DNA from 4 places in the Arthrobacter sp. 49Tsu3.1M3 genome. Region 4 is predicted to be linked to each of the others. Evidence: riboswitches for the same ligand, from Rfam matches in the RefSeq annotation. Region 4 holds a riboswitch; each other region holds the start of a gene.
The links. A riboswitch is a leader RNA that binds a small molecule or an ion and turns the genes downstream of it on or off. The one in region 4 is predicted to bind thiamine pyrophosphate.
Positions count from the first base shown of each region.

Region 1: another riboswitch for thiamine pyrophosphate. It lies ahead of thiC (phosphomethylpyrimidine synthase ThiC); the one in region 4 lies ahead of B5X90_RS05360 (ECF transporter S component).
Region 2: another riboswitch for thiamine pyrophosphate. It lies ahead of thiO (glycine oxidase ThiO); the one in region 4 lies ahead of B5X90_RS05360 (ECF transporter S component).
Region 3: another riboswitch for thiamine pyrophosphate. It lies ahead of B5X90_RS18730 (bifunctional hydroxymethylpyrimidine kinase/phosphomethylpyrimidine kinase); the one in region 4 lies ahead of B5X90_RS05360 (ECF transporter S component).

Region 1 covers NZ_FUZD01000010.1:1,429-5,073, forward strand. Annotated here, with positions in the region: gene B5X90_RS12230 (amidohydrolase family protein) at 38-1,138, opposite strand; gene B5X90_RS12235 (GNAT family N-acetyltransferase) at 1,142-1,462, opposite strand; TPP riboswitch at 1,499-1,606, shown strand; gene thiC (phosphomethylpyrimidine synthase ThiC) at 1,602-3,452, shown strand; gene B5X90_RS12245 (alpha/beta fold hydrolase) at 3,449-3,645, opposite strand, start outside.
Region 2 covers NZ_FUZD01000002.1:396,248-399,892, reverse strand. Annotated here, with positions in the region: gene B5X90_RS04795 (thiazole synthase) at 1-145, opposite strand, end outside; gene thiS (sulfur carrier protein ThiS) at 153-389, opposite strand; gene thiO (glycine oxidase ThiO) at 386-1,696, opposite strand; TPP riboswitch at 1,690-1,810, opposite strand; gene thiE (thiamine phosphate synthase) at 1,837-2,535, shown strand; gene B5X90_RS04775 (ferritin-like fold-containing protein) at 2,573-3,247, opposite strand; gene B5X90_RS04770 (RNB domain-containing ribonuclease) at 3,286-3,645, shown strand, end outside.
Region 3 covers NZ_FUZD01000025.1:5,505-9,149, forward strand. Annotated here, with positions in the region: gene B5X90_RS18725 (Rne/Rng family ribonuclease) at 1-1,508, shown strand, start outside; TPP riboswitch at 1,657-1,754, shown strand; gene B5X90_RS18730 (bifunctional hydroxymethylpyrimidine kinase/phosphomethylpyrimidine kinase) at 1,737-3,404, shown strand.
Region 4 covers NZ_FUZD01000003.1:58,143-61,787, reverse strand. Annotated here, with positions in the region: gene B5X90_RS05370 (energy-coupling factor transporter transmembrane component T family protein) at 1-27, opposite strand, end outside; gene B5X90_RS05365 (ABC transporter ATP-binding protein) at 24-1,670, opposite strand; gene B5X90_RS05360 (ECF transporter S component) at 1,699-2,346, opposite strand; TPP riboswitch at 2,413-2,556, opposite strand; gene B5X90_RS05355 (heme-degrading domain-containing protein) at 2,744-3,289, shown strand; gene B5X90_RS05350 (DUF4235 domain-containing protein) at 3,329-3,592, shown strand.

The DNA.
Region 1 (3,645 bases), on a different contig from region 4:
TACATAAAGATAAATTACTTGAAGCTTCAATTTATTCCTAACGGCCGCCTGACGCCCGGTCCAGCGGGACCCCGCGCAGCACGATGCGCCGGATCTGACGGAGCGTGGCCGGATTGCTCCGCGGATCCTCGGCGGTGACGAGGACATCGGCGCTTGCCCCTTCGCCGATGGAGTCCGCGCCGAGCCAGGTCCGCGCGGACCAGCTGGCGGCGTTGAGGGCGTCAGCGGCGGGGAGGCCGGCGGCGTGCAGGGCCTGGATTTCGTCCACGATCCTGCCATGGCTGATCACGCTGCCGGCGTCGGTACCGGCGTAGATCTTCACCCCAGCTTCGTGGGCTTCGAGGATCCGCTCCGCCCGTCGCTCCCACAGCGAGCGCATGTGGGCTGCGTAGCGGGGGAACTTGGCCTCCGCCCGGGCCGCGATGTCCGGGAACGTGGCGATGTTGATCAGGGTGGGCACGATCGGAACACCCTGTCCGAGGAAGCGCGGCAGGTGCCGCGGCAATAGCCCGGTGGCGTGTTCAATGCAGTCGATCCCGGCGTCGAGCATGTCATCAAGGGTGTCTTCGGCGAAGCAGTGTGCGGTGACGCGGGCCCCCTCATCGTGGGCGGCCCGGACAGCGTCCTTGACCGTCCGGGCGGGAAAGCTGGCGGCAAGATCGCCGGCGTCACGGTCGATCCAGTCCCCCACGAGCTTGACCCAGCCGTCGCCCGCGCGGGCCTGCTTCCGCGCAGCCTCGACGAGATCCTCCGGCTCGACCTCGACGGCGAGGCCCGGCAGGTAGCGCCGGGTCCTCGCGAGGTGCCTGCCCGCGCGGATGATCCGGGGAAGGTCCGCGCGTTGCTGGAGCCAGCGGGTGTCGTGGACGGCGCCGGCATCGCGGATCAGCAGCGTCCCGGCGTTGCGGTCCGCCAGGGCCTGGGATTCCGCGGTGTCCTCGGAAACGTCCCCGCCCGGGCCGAGGCCGATGTGGCAGTGTGCGTCCACGAGGCCGGGCATGACCCAGCCGTCCAGCACGAGCTCCGGCGCGGCCGCGGGCCGGCGAAAGGTCAACCGGCCTTCCACCGACCACAACCCGTGTCGGACCTGGTCCGCCGCCGTGAGGATGGGCCCGCTGAACTCGATAATGCTGGTCATGGCCTAAAGCCTAATCCGCATGGCAATCCGCGGGCCCAGATCATCCAGCCCCAGCTGAGCTTCGTGGATCCGCAGGGCTGCCACCGCCGGCCCCGGCCGGGCGATTTCCTCGAACCCGCAGCCCGCGTACAACGGCGCGTTGAACGGGACGCCTGCGAAAGTGCAAAGCGTCATCCATGAATAGCCGCGGCCTCGGGCCGCATCGAGGGCCGCCTCCACCAGCGACCGTCCGATCCCCCGCCTGGCAAAGTCCGGCTGCACGGAGAGTTGCTCCAGATGGGCCTGGCCGCCGAGTTCGTCACCGCGGTCCGCCGTGCGCGTCACACTCGACCGCCGGCCGGAGGTGCGTGGTAGCTTCGTCTACGACCACACGGGTGCCCCTGCAGGGGCTGAGATCGGGCTGACGCAGCCTGCGACCGTTGAACCTGTCCGGGTAATGCCGGCGAAGGAAGTGAGTATTTCCGTGAACACCCAAGTGACACAGCACAGCCCTGCCCACGATCAGTCAGCACCCGCTGGGTCTGCCCAGCATGTGTCTGACCCCAGCCAGCCTCCGGCCCCCACACAGTCCCTGAAGTCCCACTCGCTGGCCTTCAGCACGGACCCGGACCACGGGATCCGCGTGCCGGTGACCGAGATCGCCCTGGAACCCTCCCCGGGCGGTGTCCGGAACCCGCCGTTCCGGGTGTACCGCACGGCCGGGCCGGGCAGCGATCCGGTCCGCGGGCTGGAGCCGTTCCGCACCCCCTGGATTGAGGCCAGGGCGGACACCGAACCCTACGCCGGCCGGGAACGGGAGCTGCTCGACGACGGCAAATCGGCGGTGCGCCGCGGTGCGGCGTCGGCCGAGTGGCGGGGCGGCCGGCCGGTGCCGCGCCGGGCCGTTGAGGGCAGGACCGTCACGCAGATGCGCTACGCCCGCGACGGTGTCATCACCCAGGAAATGCGGTTCGTCGCGCTGCGCGAGAACTGCGATGTGGAGCTGGTGCGCAGCGAGGTGGCCGCGGGCCGCGCGATCATTCCCAACAACGTCAACCACCCCGAATCCGAGCCGATGATCATCGGCAAGGCGTTCCTGGTGAAAATCAACGCCAATATCGGCAACTCCGCCGTGACCAGCTCCATCGCCGAGGAAGTCGACAAACTCCAGTGGGCCACGCAGTGGGGCGCGGACACCGTCATGGACCTCTCCACCGGGGACGACATCCACACCACGCGCGAGTGGATCATCCGCAACTCCCCCGTCCCCATCGGAACGGTCCCGATCTACCAGGCGCTGGAGAAGGTCAACGGCGAGGCGAACGCCCTGACCTGGGAGATCTTCCGGGACACCGTGATCGAACAGTGCGAGCAGGGCGTGGACTACATGACCATCCACGCCGGCGTGCTGCTGCGGTATGTGCCCCTGACGGCCAACCGGGTCACCGGCATCGTGTCCCGCGGCGGTTCCATCATGGCCGGCTGGTGCCTGGCGCACCACCGGGAGAACTTCCTGTACACCCACTTCGATGAGCTGTGCGAGGTCTTCGCACGCTACGACGTCGCGTTCTCCCTGGGCGACGGGCTGCGGCCGGGCGCGACGGCGGACGCCAACGACGCGGCACAGTTCGCCGAACTGGACACCCTGGCCGAGCTGACGCAGCGGGCCTGGGCCTTCGACGTGCAGGTCATGGTGGAGGGCCCCGGGCATGTGCCCTTCCACCTCGTCCGGGAAAACGTGGAGCGCCAGCAGGAACTCTGCAAGGGCGCCCCGTTTTACACGCTCGGGCCGCTCGTAACGGACATCGCGCCGGGCTATGACCACATCACCTCGGCGATCGGCGCAACCGAGATCGCCCGCTACGGCACCGCCATGCTCTGCTACGTCACGCCCAAGGAACACCTCGGGCTGCCGAACAAGGACGACGTGAAGACGGGCGTGATCACTTACAAGATCGCGGCCCATGCCGCCGACCTCGCCAAGGGCCACCCCGGCGCCCACGAACGCGACGATGCCCTGTCCAAGGCAAGGTTCGAGTTCCGCTGGCGGGACCAGTTCGCGCTGTCCCTGGACCCGGTCACGGCCGAGGCCTTCCATGATGAGACGCTTCCCGCGGAGCCGGCCAAGACAGCCCACTTCTGCTCGATGTGCGGTCCGAAGTTCTGCTCCATGCGGATCAGCCAGGACATCCGGGACGAATACGGTTCAGCGGATTCGCAGGCCGCCCGTGCCGAGATGGCGGCCGGAATGCGGGCGAAGAGCAGCGAGTTCCTCGCCGCGGGCGGCAAGGTCTACCTGCCGCAGCCCTCGGTGGGAGGACCCGCAGCCTCCTAGGAGGCCCGGGCGTGCTGGCGCCGGCTGACCTCGGCAATGTAGGAGCGGATGGCCCGGTCCCCTTCGGCTGAATCCTGGGGCCGGTGCCCTCCCGGCGCCGTGCGGTGCAGGGCCCCGGTCTCGCGCAGGTAGCCGGCGATTTCCTCATAGAGAGGTTCCCAGCCGCCGGTCAGCACCAGGGTCGGCACGCCCG
Region 2 (3,645 bases), on a different contig from region 4:
CCGCCCCGAGCCCGTCCAGGCTCGGCGCACCACCGGTTCCCATGATGAGGCGGGAGCCGAGCCTAACGCCGTCGACCACGAATGGATCGGCCACCGCACCGGTCATGGGGACGGCCTGTGTTCCTGCAAACGTCGTCTCGTTCATGTGCTGGTCATCCTCCCTGGACTGCCGTGACAAGTTCGACGTCGTCGCCATCGGCGAGCGCCGTGGCGTGCCACTGGCTGCGCGGCACCACTTCGGCGTTGCGGGCCACGGCGACACCGAGCTTTCGCCCGTCGGCGGCGCGGCCGTCGGGGCCGATGCTCCGGCCCGTGAGCTGGCTGACGAGTGTGGAAACGGAGGCGCCGTCGGCGACGCTCTGCTCCGTTCCGTTGAGTCGGATGTTCATGCTGCTTCCTTCTTGGGGCTGTCCCCGGACGTAACCGGGATGCGTGGAAATCGGTCGGGGCGGAACCCGCCCCAGCGTGGATCCGGCGTGAAGTCCATGAGTTGCCGGCACACGGCGGCAGCGGCGGGGGTCAGCAGGACGCCGTGCCGGAAGAATCCTGTGGCGATGATGAGTCCCGGGACGTCCGCGCCGTCGGCTCGTGCGACCCGCCCCAGCAGCGGGGCATTGTCCGGGGTGCCGGGCCGCGCCCGTGCCGTGGCTTCCAAAAGCTCCAGCTCGGCGACCGCAGGCACCAGCTGCTGGGCATCCCGCAGCAGCTGGTAAATTCCGCCGGCGGAAACCGCGTGCGGATCCGACGGTCCATCCTCCCGCTGGGTGGCGCCGATCACCACGGTGCCGTCCTGGCGGGGGACGATGTACACCGGGACGCCGCGCACCATGCCCCGCACGGTGGCCGTGAGCAGCGGTTGCAGATGCGGAGGCACGCGAAGCCGGAGGATGTCGCCGTAGACGGGCCGCAGTGGCAGCGCCAGCCCGGCCGGAAGCTCCTCGAGCGCGGCGGCGCCGAGCCCGTTGGCGACCACGGTCTCCGCAGCCCGCACGGAACCGCCGCCGGCCAACCGCACGCCCGCCACCTGTCCGTCCTGCCACAGCAGGCCTGCCGCGCGCCGCCGGACGAAGACGCCGCCTTCCGCACCGAGCACGCCGGCGAGCCGGGTGATCAGCCGGCGCGGGTCCACCTGGTGGTCGGCCGGGATGTCGAAGGCACACGAGATGCCGGGGCTCAGCAGGGGCTCCCGGGTGCGTGCCTCGCGCACTGTCAGCGGCTCCACGGCCAGGCCGCAGCCCTGCTGGACTTCCCTCAAGTCCGCGAGCGCGCGCCGGTCCGCCGCGTCGGCCCCCACCGCCAGGGTCGGCGTCGTTAGGTAGCCGGTACCCGCCGGGGAATCCGCGCCGGCGGCACCGGCGTCGAGAGCCGCAGCGAATCCTGGCCACAACCGGGAGGCCTCAAGCATCAGTTCCAGGAGCTGTTCCTCCTGGTAGTGCAGTTCACTCACGGGGGCCAGCATGCCGGCCGCGGCCCAGCTGGCTCCGCTGCCGGGAGCATCATCGATCAGGACCACGGACCGGCCCGAGCGGATGGCCTCGAACGCGATGCCATGGCCGATCACCCCTCCGCCGATCACGGCCACGTCGGCACTCGTATCCCCCGCGGTGGTTCCCCCTGCGGTACCGGGCCCTGTGTCACAAACCCGGGCGGCGGCGTCATTTGCGGGTTCGGCCGCACCGCCTGCTCGTGTGCCCATGAAGAATTCCTTCCCTACGCCGGTACTAGCCGGATCAGGTCAAGCGGTCGGCTCTGACGCCCTCTCAGCCGGGCAGCGGCGACATGGCTGCTGCGGGCTCCCGCGGTATGCGCCCAGTTTAGAGGAACTAGGCTGGTCCCATGAGCCAGGACCCTCTCCACACCACCGCCCGCCTCTATCTCTGCACCGACGCCCGCAGGGACCGCGGCGACTTCGAAGACTTCGTGGACGCCGCCTTCGCCGGCGGCGTGGACATCATCCAGTTGCGCGACAAGTCGCTCGAGGCCTCCGAGGAGCTGGAACTGCTGGAGGTCCTGCACACCGCCGCGCAGCGCCACGGGCGGCTGTGGGCCGTCAATGACCGGGCGGACATCGCCTCCCTGTCCGGGGCTCCGGTGTTCCATGTCGGCCAGAAGGACATTTCGCTCGACGCCGCCCGCGGCTTTCTCGGCAAGGATGCCGTGATCGGCCTGTCCACCCACAGCCCCGAGCAGGTGGACGCCGCCATCGCTGCCGCGCCCGGCCGCAGAGGGCTCGATTATTTCTGTGTGGGCCCCGTGTGGGCGACGCCCACCAAGCCGGGACGCGCCGCCGTCGGCCTCGATCTGGTGCGCTACGCCGCCCAGGCGATCGGCGGGGCGGACGCGGAGGGAACCGGCAAGGGCAACGAAAGCCTGCTGCCGTGGTTCGCGATCGGCGGGATCGACCTCAGTAACGTGGAACAGGTAGTCGACGCCGGTGCCCGGCGGATCGTCGTGGTCCGGGCGATCACCGACGCCACTGATCCCGCCCACGCCGCCGCAGCCTTGCTGGCGGCGCTGGACGCCGCAGCATCTTAAGCAGGTCAGTAGCCTGTAATGCCGGCCGGCACGGAAACTATCCGGTGAGACCCAGCTCCGTCATCCGGCGCGCGTGGTTCGCTGCGAGTTCGGCCGCCAGGCCGTTGACCAGCGCCCGGGCGCCGGCGTCGTCCAGCCCCGAGAGTCCGCCGAGGAAGGCGTGCTCAGCGCTGACACGCTGGGCGTGGTTCAGGACCTCCCCCAGCAGGCGTCTGGCCCACAACGCCAGGCGCGACGCCAGCCGGGGGTCATCGGCCAGGGCCGCCTTGAGGCGCTCCTGCAGCACGGCCGTGGACTCCCCGGTGGAGCGGACCTGCCCGATCAACTCACGGGTCGCGTCGTCGACGTACCGGCCGACGACGCCGTAAAAGTCCGCGGCGACCGTGTCGATCACGTAGGCCTTCATGAGGGCTTCGTACCAGTCCGACGGGCGCGTGCGTTCGTGGAAGTGGTCCACAGAGGGCTGGAACGGCAGCATGGCGGCCTCCGTATCCAGGCCCATGTGCTCGAGCCGGGTCCGGACGAGTTCGTAATGCTGGAACTCGACCACCGCCATCCTGCCCAGCACCGCCCGGTCATGCAGCGTGGGCGAATACCGGGCACTCGAGGACAGCCGCTCGAAGGCGGAAAGCTCGCCGTACGCCAGGACTCCCAGCAGGTCGGCAACGAAGCTGTTGTAGAGGGCAGGATCGTCCGCAGTTGCGCTCATCATCCAAGACTAATAGCGGAAATCGGGCTACCCTGATTTTCGTGTCCCATCATCGTCTGACCCCCAGTGTCCACGAGCAGCAGAACCAGCTTGCCGGGGCCCTCAAGGCGTTGCGCACCACGCTGGAACTGCCCGGCCCGTTCCCCGAGGATGTGCTGCGCGACGCGGCGGCGGCGGTGGCCGAGCACAAGCTCCCGGACCTTGACCTCACGCACGTCGAGTTCGTGACCATCGATCCGGCGTCGTCCACCGACCTGGACCAGGCACTGTTTATCGAACGGAGCGACGGCGGCTACAAGGTCTTCTACGCCATCGCCGACGTCCCCTCCTTTGTTGCCCCGGGCGGGGCGCTGGACGCCGAGACCCGGCGCCGCGGCCAGACTTTCTATACCCCGGACGGC
Region 3 (3,645 bases), on a different contig from region 4:
GGGAAGGCATCGAGAGCCAGTCGACGTCCACCAAGATCCTGGCCCCCGAGCTGCTCTACGGCGAACCTGACCTGACCATCAAGGTGGTCCGGGACGTCTTCAACGAGGACTTCTCCAAGCTGATCGTCTCCGGCGAGGAAGCCTGGGACACCATCGAGGCCTACGTCACCTACGTCGCACCTGACCTCGTGGGCCGGCTCGAGAAGTGGACCAAGGACACGGACATCTTCGCGGCCTGGCGCATCGACGAGCAGATCCACAAGGCCCTGGACCGGAAGGTCTTCCTGCCCTCGGGTGGTTCGCTCGTGATCGACCGCACCGAAGCCATGACCGTGGTGGACGTCAACACCGGCAAATTCACCGGCTCCGGCGGCAACCTCGAGGAAACCGTCACCAAGAACAACCTGGAAGCGGCCGAAGAAGTCGTCCGGCAGCTGCGCCTGCGCGATATTGGCGGCATCATCGTGATCGACTTCATCGACATGGTGCTCGAATCCAACCGCGACCTCGTGCTGCGCCGCATGGTGGAGTGCCTGGGCCGGGACCGGACCAAGCACCAGGTGGCCGAGGTGACCTCGCTGGGCCTCGTACAGATGACCCGCAAGCGGATGGGCACCGGGCTGCTGGAAGTCTTCGGCGAACAGTGCGAAACGTGTGCGGGCCGCGGCATCGTCACCCACGACGAGCCGGTGGAGCACCGCCGCGCCAACACGGTCGCCGCGGAGCACTATGTGCCGCGCACCGAGGCGCAGCCTGCTGCCCGCCCGGAACGCAAGAGCCGTCGCCGCGGCAGGGGAGGCCAGGGCGTGGAGACCGCGCCGGCCGCACCCGCACCCGTCCACGCCGAACCCACTGAGGCCGAACGCCACGCCAAGGCCGAGGCCACCCGTGCCGCGCTGGCCAACATCGCAGCCGCGGCGCACGCCGCGCACCTGCACGACGGGGAGGCAGCCGCAGCCAGCGACGCCGGGGCCCGCCAGGCCGCCGTCGACGCCGTCACGCAGCTCGCGGCCGCCGACGAGGCAGCCGGCCGCCCCGCAACGGTGCTGACGTTTGGCGGCGAGCAGGTGGCGCTGCCCTTCGTCGAGCACGCGGAGGACGCGCCGTCACCGGCCCTGACCCTGGACCTGCTGACCGAGGCCTTCGCCAACCTGGGCGAAGCCGAAGCCGGCAAGCAGGCCGAGGATCAGGCCGCCGGCCAGGCGGCGCCTGTTGCCGCCCCGGAGGCGACGGCGCCCGAGGCGCCGTCGGCCGTCCGCGCGGCCGAGGCGCCGGCGTCACGCACGGCTGACACCACGCGCGGCCGCCGCGGGCGCCGCAACCGGAGTGCCAGCCGCGCCCAGGGCGCTGCCAACGAAACCTCCGTGGAGCACCGCGAGGCAACCCGGCCGGCCGCGGCCGGATCGGTCCACGAGGCCAAGGCTCCCGCTGCGGCCAAGCCCGCGTCCATCCCGGCCGGCAACGAGCCGATCATCCTCGGGGTCGGCGTGCCGGCGTCGGAGCTGTAGTCCTCCGCGACTGACCACGTCCCCGACCAGTCGCTATTTCGACTGGTCGGGCTGCGGGTCCGGGTCCGGGCAGACGTAACATACGTCCGCCCAGGCCCGGGCCCGCCCGTGCGTTAACGGGTCCGCATGGTGGCAGCGGCTAGGCTGGAACACTGACACGGGGTGCCGGGCATCGGGCCGGCTGAGATCCAGACCCGTTGAACCTGTCCGGTTAGCACCGGCGAAGGGATGTCTGCCTTGTCCGCGAGATCGAATCCGTCCGAGTTCCTGCCCAGCGAGTTTCTGCACAGCGAGTCTCTGCCGGCGCCGCCGCGCATTCCCCGCGTGCTGGCCATCGCCGGCTCCGATCCCTCCGGCGGGGCCGGAATCCAGGCCGACCTGAAGAGCATCGCGGCCAACGGCGGCTACGGCATGGCCGCCATCACCGCCCTGACAGCGCAGAACACCCAGGGCGTGCGCGCCGTCCACGTTCCCCCGGCGGCGTTCCTCACAGCGCAGCTGGACGCCATCAGCGACGACATCGGCATCGACGCCGTCAAGATCGGCATGCTCGGTGACGCCGCCGTGATCGACGCCGTCCGCAGCTGGCTGGAAAAGGTGCGCCCCGCCGTCGTGGTCCTGGACCCGGTGATGGTCGCCACCAGCGGTGACCGTCTGCTGCAGGAATCCGCCGAGGCCGCCCTGCAGGCCCTCCTGCCGCTGGCGGACCTCATCACGCCCAACCTCGCCGAACTCGCCATCCTGCTCAAGGAACCCGTCGCGGCCGACTGGTCCGAGGCCCTGGCGCAAGGCAAGCGGCTGGCCGCCCTGACCGGCACGACCGTCCTGGTTAAGGGCGGACACCTCCAGGGCGGCGAGCCCGGGGACGGGCAGGCCCACGACGCCGACGGCAACGGCCCCGCCAACGACACCAACGACGCCGGCGCCGGCTGCCCGGATGCGCTGGTCAACACCGGCGGCCTGCTCGGCCAGGAAACGGTGGTGGTGCCGGGGGAGCGGATCGCGACGCGCAACAGTCACGGCACCGGCTGCTCCCTGTCCTCGGCCATGGCCACCGTGCAGGCCCGGGTGGGGAACTGGGAAGCGGCGCTGCGGGAAGTCAAGCCGTGGCTGCTGGGCGCGCTCCGCGAAGCCTCGGCCCTGGACGTCGGCACCGGCAACGGCCCGGTCCACCACTTCCACCACCTCCACGGCGGGCAGGGCCTCAAAGGCGGCCAGCGCCGCCCGGCCGGGCACGGTCCGGCGGCGGGGGAGTTCGCCGCAGCCCTGCGCGCAGGAGCCACGGGCGATCTTGAGGCGATTTACGCCCTGGACTTCGTCCGCGGACTCGCTGACGGCACCTTGCCCGAGCACGAGTTCGCGTACTACCTCGCCCAGGACGCCATCTACCTCAACGGCTACTCCCGGGTCCTGGCCCGGGCCGCGGCGATTGCCCCCACCGAGGCCGAGCAGCTGTTCTGGGCCCGTTCGGCGCAGACCTGCCTGGAAGTCGAATCCGAGCTGCACCGTTCCTGGCTCAGCACCCGCCCCACGGCCTCCACCCTGGGCCCGGTCACGAAAGCGTACGTGGACCACCTGCTGGCCGCCTCGGTCTCCGGTAGCTATGGCGTCCTGGTGGCGGCGGCGCTGCCCTGCTTCTGGCTCTACGCCGAGGTCGGTTCCACGCTGCACCGGGAGTTCCTGGCCGGCGGCGCCCCCGGGGAGCACCCCTACGCCAGCTGGCTGCGGACCTACGCCGACGAGGCCTTCGCCGCCGCGACCCGGCAGGCCATCGCGTACACGGACACGGCGGCCAGGCGGGCATCGGAGAGCGAGCGGGAGGCAATGGCCCTGGCTTTCCGGCAGTCATCGCGCTACGAAGTGGACTTCTTCGACGCGCCGCGGCTGTACGCCTGACACGAGCCGGTCCGGACTACCGGTACGATGGTGGGGCACGGTTCCGGAAGTCGTTGCGGCAGCACAGCTCAAGATGGTCAAGATCCCGGCCAAGAACATTGGCAGGGTCTTTGCATCAAGACGTTGTGGCGCCTATCACGGACTACCCGCCGGAACCAGCCTCATTTGCGGCCGAAGGCAAAATTAGCGTATTCTAGATCTTCGGTGCTTACGCCAACACTTGGGTTATGACCCTGAGAAC
Region 4 (3,645 bases):
GCCGCGCAGGCTCAGGGCGTCCCTCATGGCGAGGCACCTTCCGGCAGCTGAAGATCCGGGCCGGGAGCGTCCGCGGCGGCGGTTTCCCGTGGCCGGAGTTGGAGTTCGGTGCCACCGAGGACGGCGCTGAATTCGGCGTCGTGCGTCACGGACACGACGGCGGTGCCGGCGTCGAGGAGTTCGGAGAGGAACGAGGCGAGTTCGGCCCAGGTATTGGCATCCTGGCCGAAGGTGGGCTCGTCCAGAACCAGCACCTGGGGGTGCGCCGCCAGCACAGTGGCTACCGAAAGGCGCCGCTTCTCGCCGCCGGAGAGCGTGTAGGGGTTGGCGTCCACAAGCTCCGTCAGCCGCAGCCGCTCCAGCAGTTCGTCCACGCGGTCTTCGCCGTAGCCGAGGTGGCGCGGGCCGAACATGAGCTCGTCGAGGACCTTGCCGGTGACGAACTGGTGCTCGGGTTCCTGGAAGACGGTTCCGATCCTGGCGATCAGCTGCTGGGCCTTCCACCGGTAGGGATCGGGTCCGGCGCCCCTGCCTAACCGATCAGCGGAGCGACCAGTGGCGGGACTGCTCAGCGCCTCCGTGGCCGAGACCGTTCCCGCGACGGGCCGCAGGAGACCGGCCAGTGTCAGCGCCAGGGTGGACTTCCCCGTGCCGTTCTGTCCGGTGATGGTCAGCGCCTCGCCGGCGCGGACCCGGACCGAGACCCCGGACTGGACCGGACGCGGCGCGATGGTGCGGAAGCCGTCGCGCATCCCGGCCCGCCGCGGCCGCTCGCGGGACACGGCGAGCGCGTCGGCCGTGAGCAAAATCTGTCCCTCGCCCCGCGCCGGTGTCCGCATCCGCGTCGCGGGGACGTAGCCCGGCACCCAGACGCCCGCACCGATGAGCATGTCCCGCGCCTCGGCCAGGACCCGGTCCGGCGGTCCGTCGATCAAGACCGCCGAGTCCGTGGCGGACCCTGGCTGCAGCACCACGATCCTGTCCACCAGGTCTTTCCAAACTCCCACCCGGTGCTCCACGACCACCAGCGTGGCGCCCGTCTTGTCCAGGCAGCGTTCCACGGCGTCGCGGACCTCCAGGACGCCCGCGGGGTCGAGGTTGGCGGTCGGCTCGTCGAGCAGCAGCAGCCCTGGCCGCATGGCGAGGATCCCGGCGAGCGCCAGCCGTTGCTTTTGTCCGCCGGAGAGGGCCGCCGTCGGGTGGTCCAGCGGCAGCTGTCCCAGCCCGACGTCGTCGAGGGCCTCGCGCACGCGCGGCCAGATCTCCGCCGCCGGGACTGCGAGGTTCTCCGCCCCGAAGGCGACGTCGTCGCCGAGGCGGGAGAGCACCACCTGCGTTTCCGGGTCCTGCTGCACCAGCCCGGCGCGGCCGCGCTGCGCCCGGGGCGCGGCACCGTCGATCAGCAGGCTGCCGGTCTCGTCTGCATCTTCGGCGTTGCCGGCGTCGCCGGGGTCGCCGGGGTCGCCGGCCCCGCCGTCGCCCAGCACGCCGGCCAGGGCGTGGAGCAGCGTCGACTTGCCGGCGCCGGAGGGCCCCAGCAGGAGCACGCGCTCCCCCGGCCGGATGTCCAGGTCAAGGCCGCTGACCGCGGGCCGGGTCCGTCCGGCGTGCCGCCAGCCCCAGCCGCGGGCCGTGACGGCGGCCGGACGGACGCCCGGTGAAGATCTCATCGTTCTCTGCAGGATTCAGCGACGGGGCTCAGGAGAAGACGGGCTCCGTGGCGGCCTTGCGCGAGGCAAAGGAGCCCAGCACTCCGGTCTTCGCCAGGCCGCGGGTGGCGAGCCAGGCCAGTCCGCCGGCAATCACTGCGCCGGAGATCGTGGTGAAGACGATGTAGGCGAGCTTGTCGCCGGCTTCGTAGGCGATGTTCCAGCCCCACGGCAGGAAGGAATCGTTCAGGCCGCAGAAGAGGCCCGCGCCAACGCCGGCCAGCAAGGACACGGGCAGGTTGAACTTCTTGTAGAGGAACGCCGCGAAGACAAGTTCGGCGCCGAGGCCCTGCAGGATGCCGGAGATCAGCACCGTGGTGCCGTACTGCGAACCCATGATCAGCTCGCCGGTGGCAGCGACGGTTTCGCAGAAGAGCGCGGCGCCCGGCTTGCGGATGATGAGCATGCCCAGCACCGCCGGGATCATCCAGCCCCCGGCGTAGAGTCCGCTCAACGGCGGGTAGACCGCGTTGACCGGAGTCGAGATCAGGTTCGCGCCCTGGGACCAGGCCCAGAAGATGACGCCGCCGGCAACGGCGATCAACGCGGCCACCACAATGTCCACCACGCGCCAGCTGTAATTGCGCCGGGCGGCTGAACGGCTGGCCGAACCATGCTGTGCTGAAATATCTGTCATGTCGTCCTCCTGAGGAACAGGAGGGGAGGGTGCTCCGGCCGGTCTCGGCTTCCGCCGCCCTCCGCGCACCCTGAGAACTCGACTCCCTTGCGCCGGTACTAACCGGATCAGGTTCGAGGGTCTGCGGCTGTCCGCACTCTCAGCGCCCACCAAAGGTTTCCCCGGATTGTTCCGGCGATGCCCGACGGCGGCGCTCCCCTGTCGTGATTATTTTCGCCCTTGTGGGCTGGCTTAGTTTACACCCGGACGGCCGGGTTTTCAGTGCTGTGCCGTCACAATCGTGGACCGGACGGCGGCGGTCCCGGCGGCCGGGAAAACCCTCTTGGTAGAGTCGTCGTGCCGGACCCCCGGACCCGCCAGCGGGCGGCCTCGTCACCCACCGGAAAGCTGGAATATTTTGTCGCACACACCGGTCACCCAAGATCCCTCCGGGGAATACGATCCCGACTCGAGTGAGCCGCAGCCTCAGGGTTCCCTGGCGGCGCTCATCGGCCGCGTGCTGGCCGAGATGGAGGCGCTCCAGTTCGCGTCGTTCAGCAAGGATGACGCCCTGGACCTCGGGCTCCTCCTTGTCGAGCTGGGCAGGCAACGCTCGCTGCCCATCGCCGTCGACATCACCAAAGGCGAGCAGGTGCTCTTCCACGCCGCGCTGGACGGCGCCACACCGGACAATGAGCGCTGGATCAACGCCAAGAAGCGCACAGCCATGCGCTATGAGGTCCCGTCCCTGCTGGTGGGCCTCCGGGCCCGCGCTGCCGGCGGAAGGATCGAGGACAACGCCTGGTGGGATCAGTCGGAGTTCGCCGCCCACGGCGGGGCGTTCCCCATTTACGTGCGCGGCACGGGCGCCGTCGCCGTCGTCACCGTCTCCGGCCTGCCCCAGAAGGCGGATCACGAACTCGTGGTCGAGGCCCTGCGGATGGTCCTCACCCCGGAACGCTAGGCTAGGGGAAAACCGTTCCCGTCCCAAGGAGACCGAAGAATGAACATCCTCATCAAGCTGCTCGGCACCGGCGTCAGCCTCCTGGCAGGCTTTGCCGGCACCAAGCTGGTGGACACCATGTGGGAAAAGTCCACGGGCAACAAGCCCCCCAAGGGCCAGGAGGACGACGTTCCCACCACCCTGCGCTCGGCCCTGACGTTCGCCCTGATCTCCGCATCGGTCAGCGCCATCATCCAGGTGCTCGCCAACCGCGGCACCCAGCGCGCGATCACCCGCTTCGCCAAGACCCAGGACATCGTCTGACCGGAGCCGATTAGCCGCGGCGCATGCCGCGGCAGTCGAAGGCCGCGGCCGCG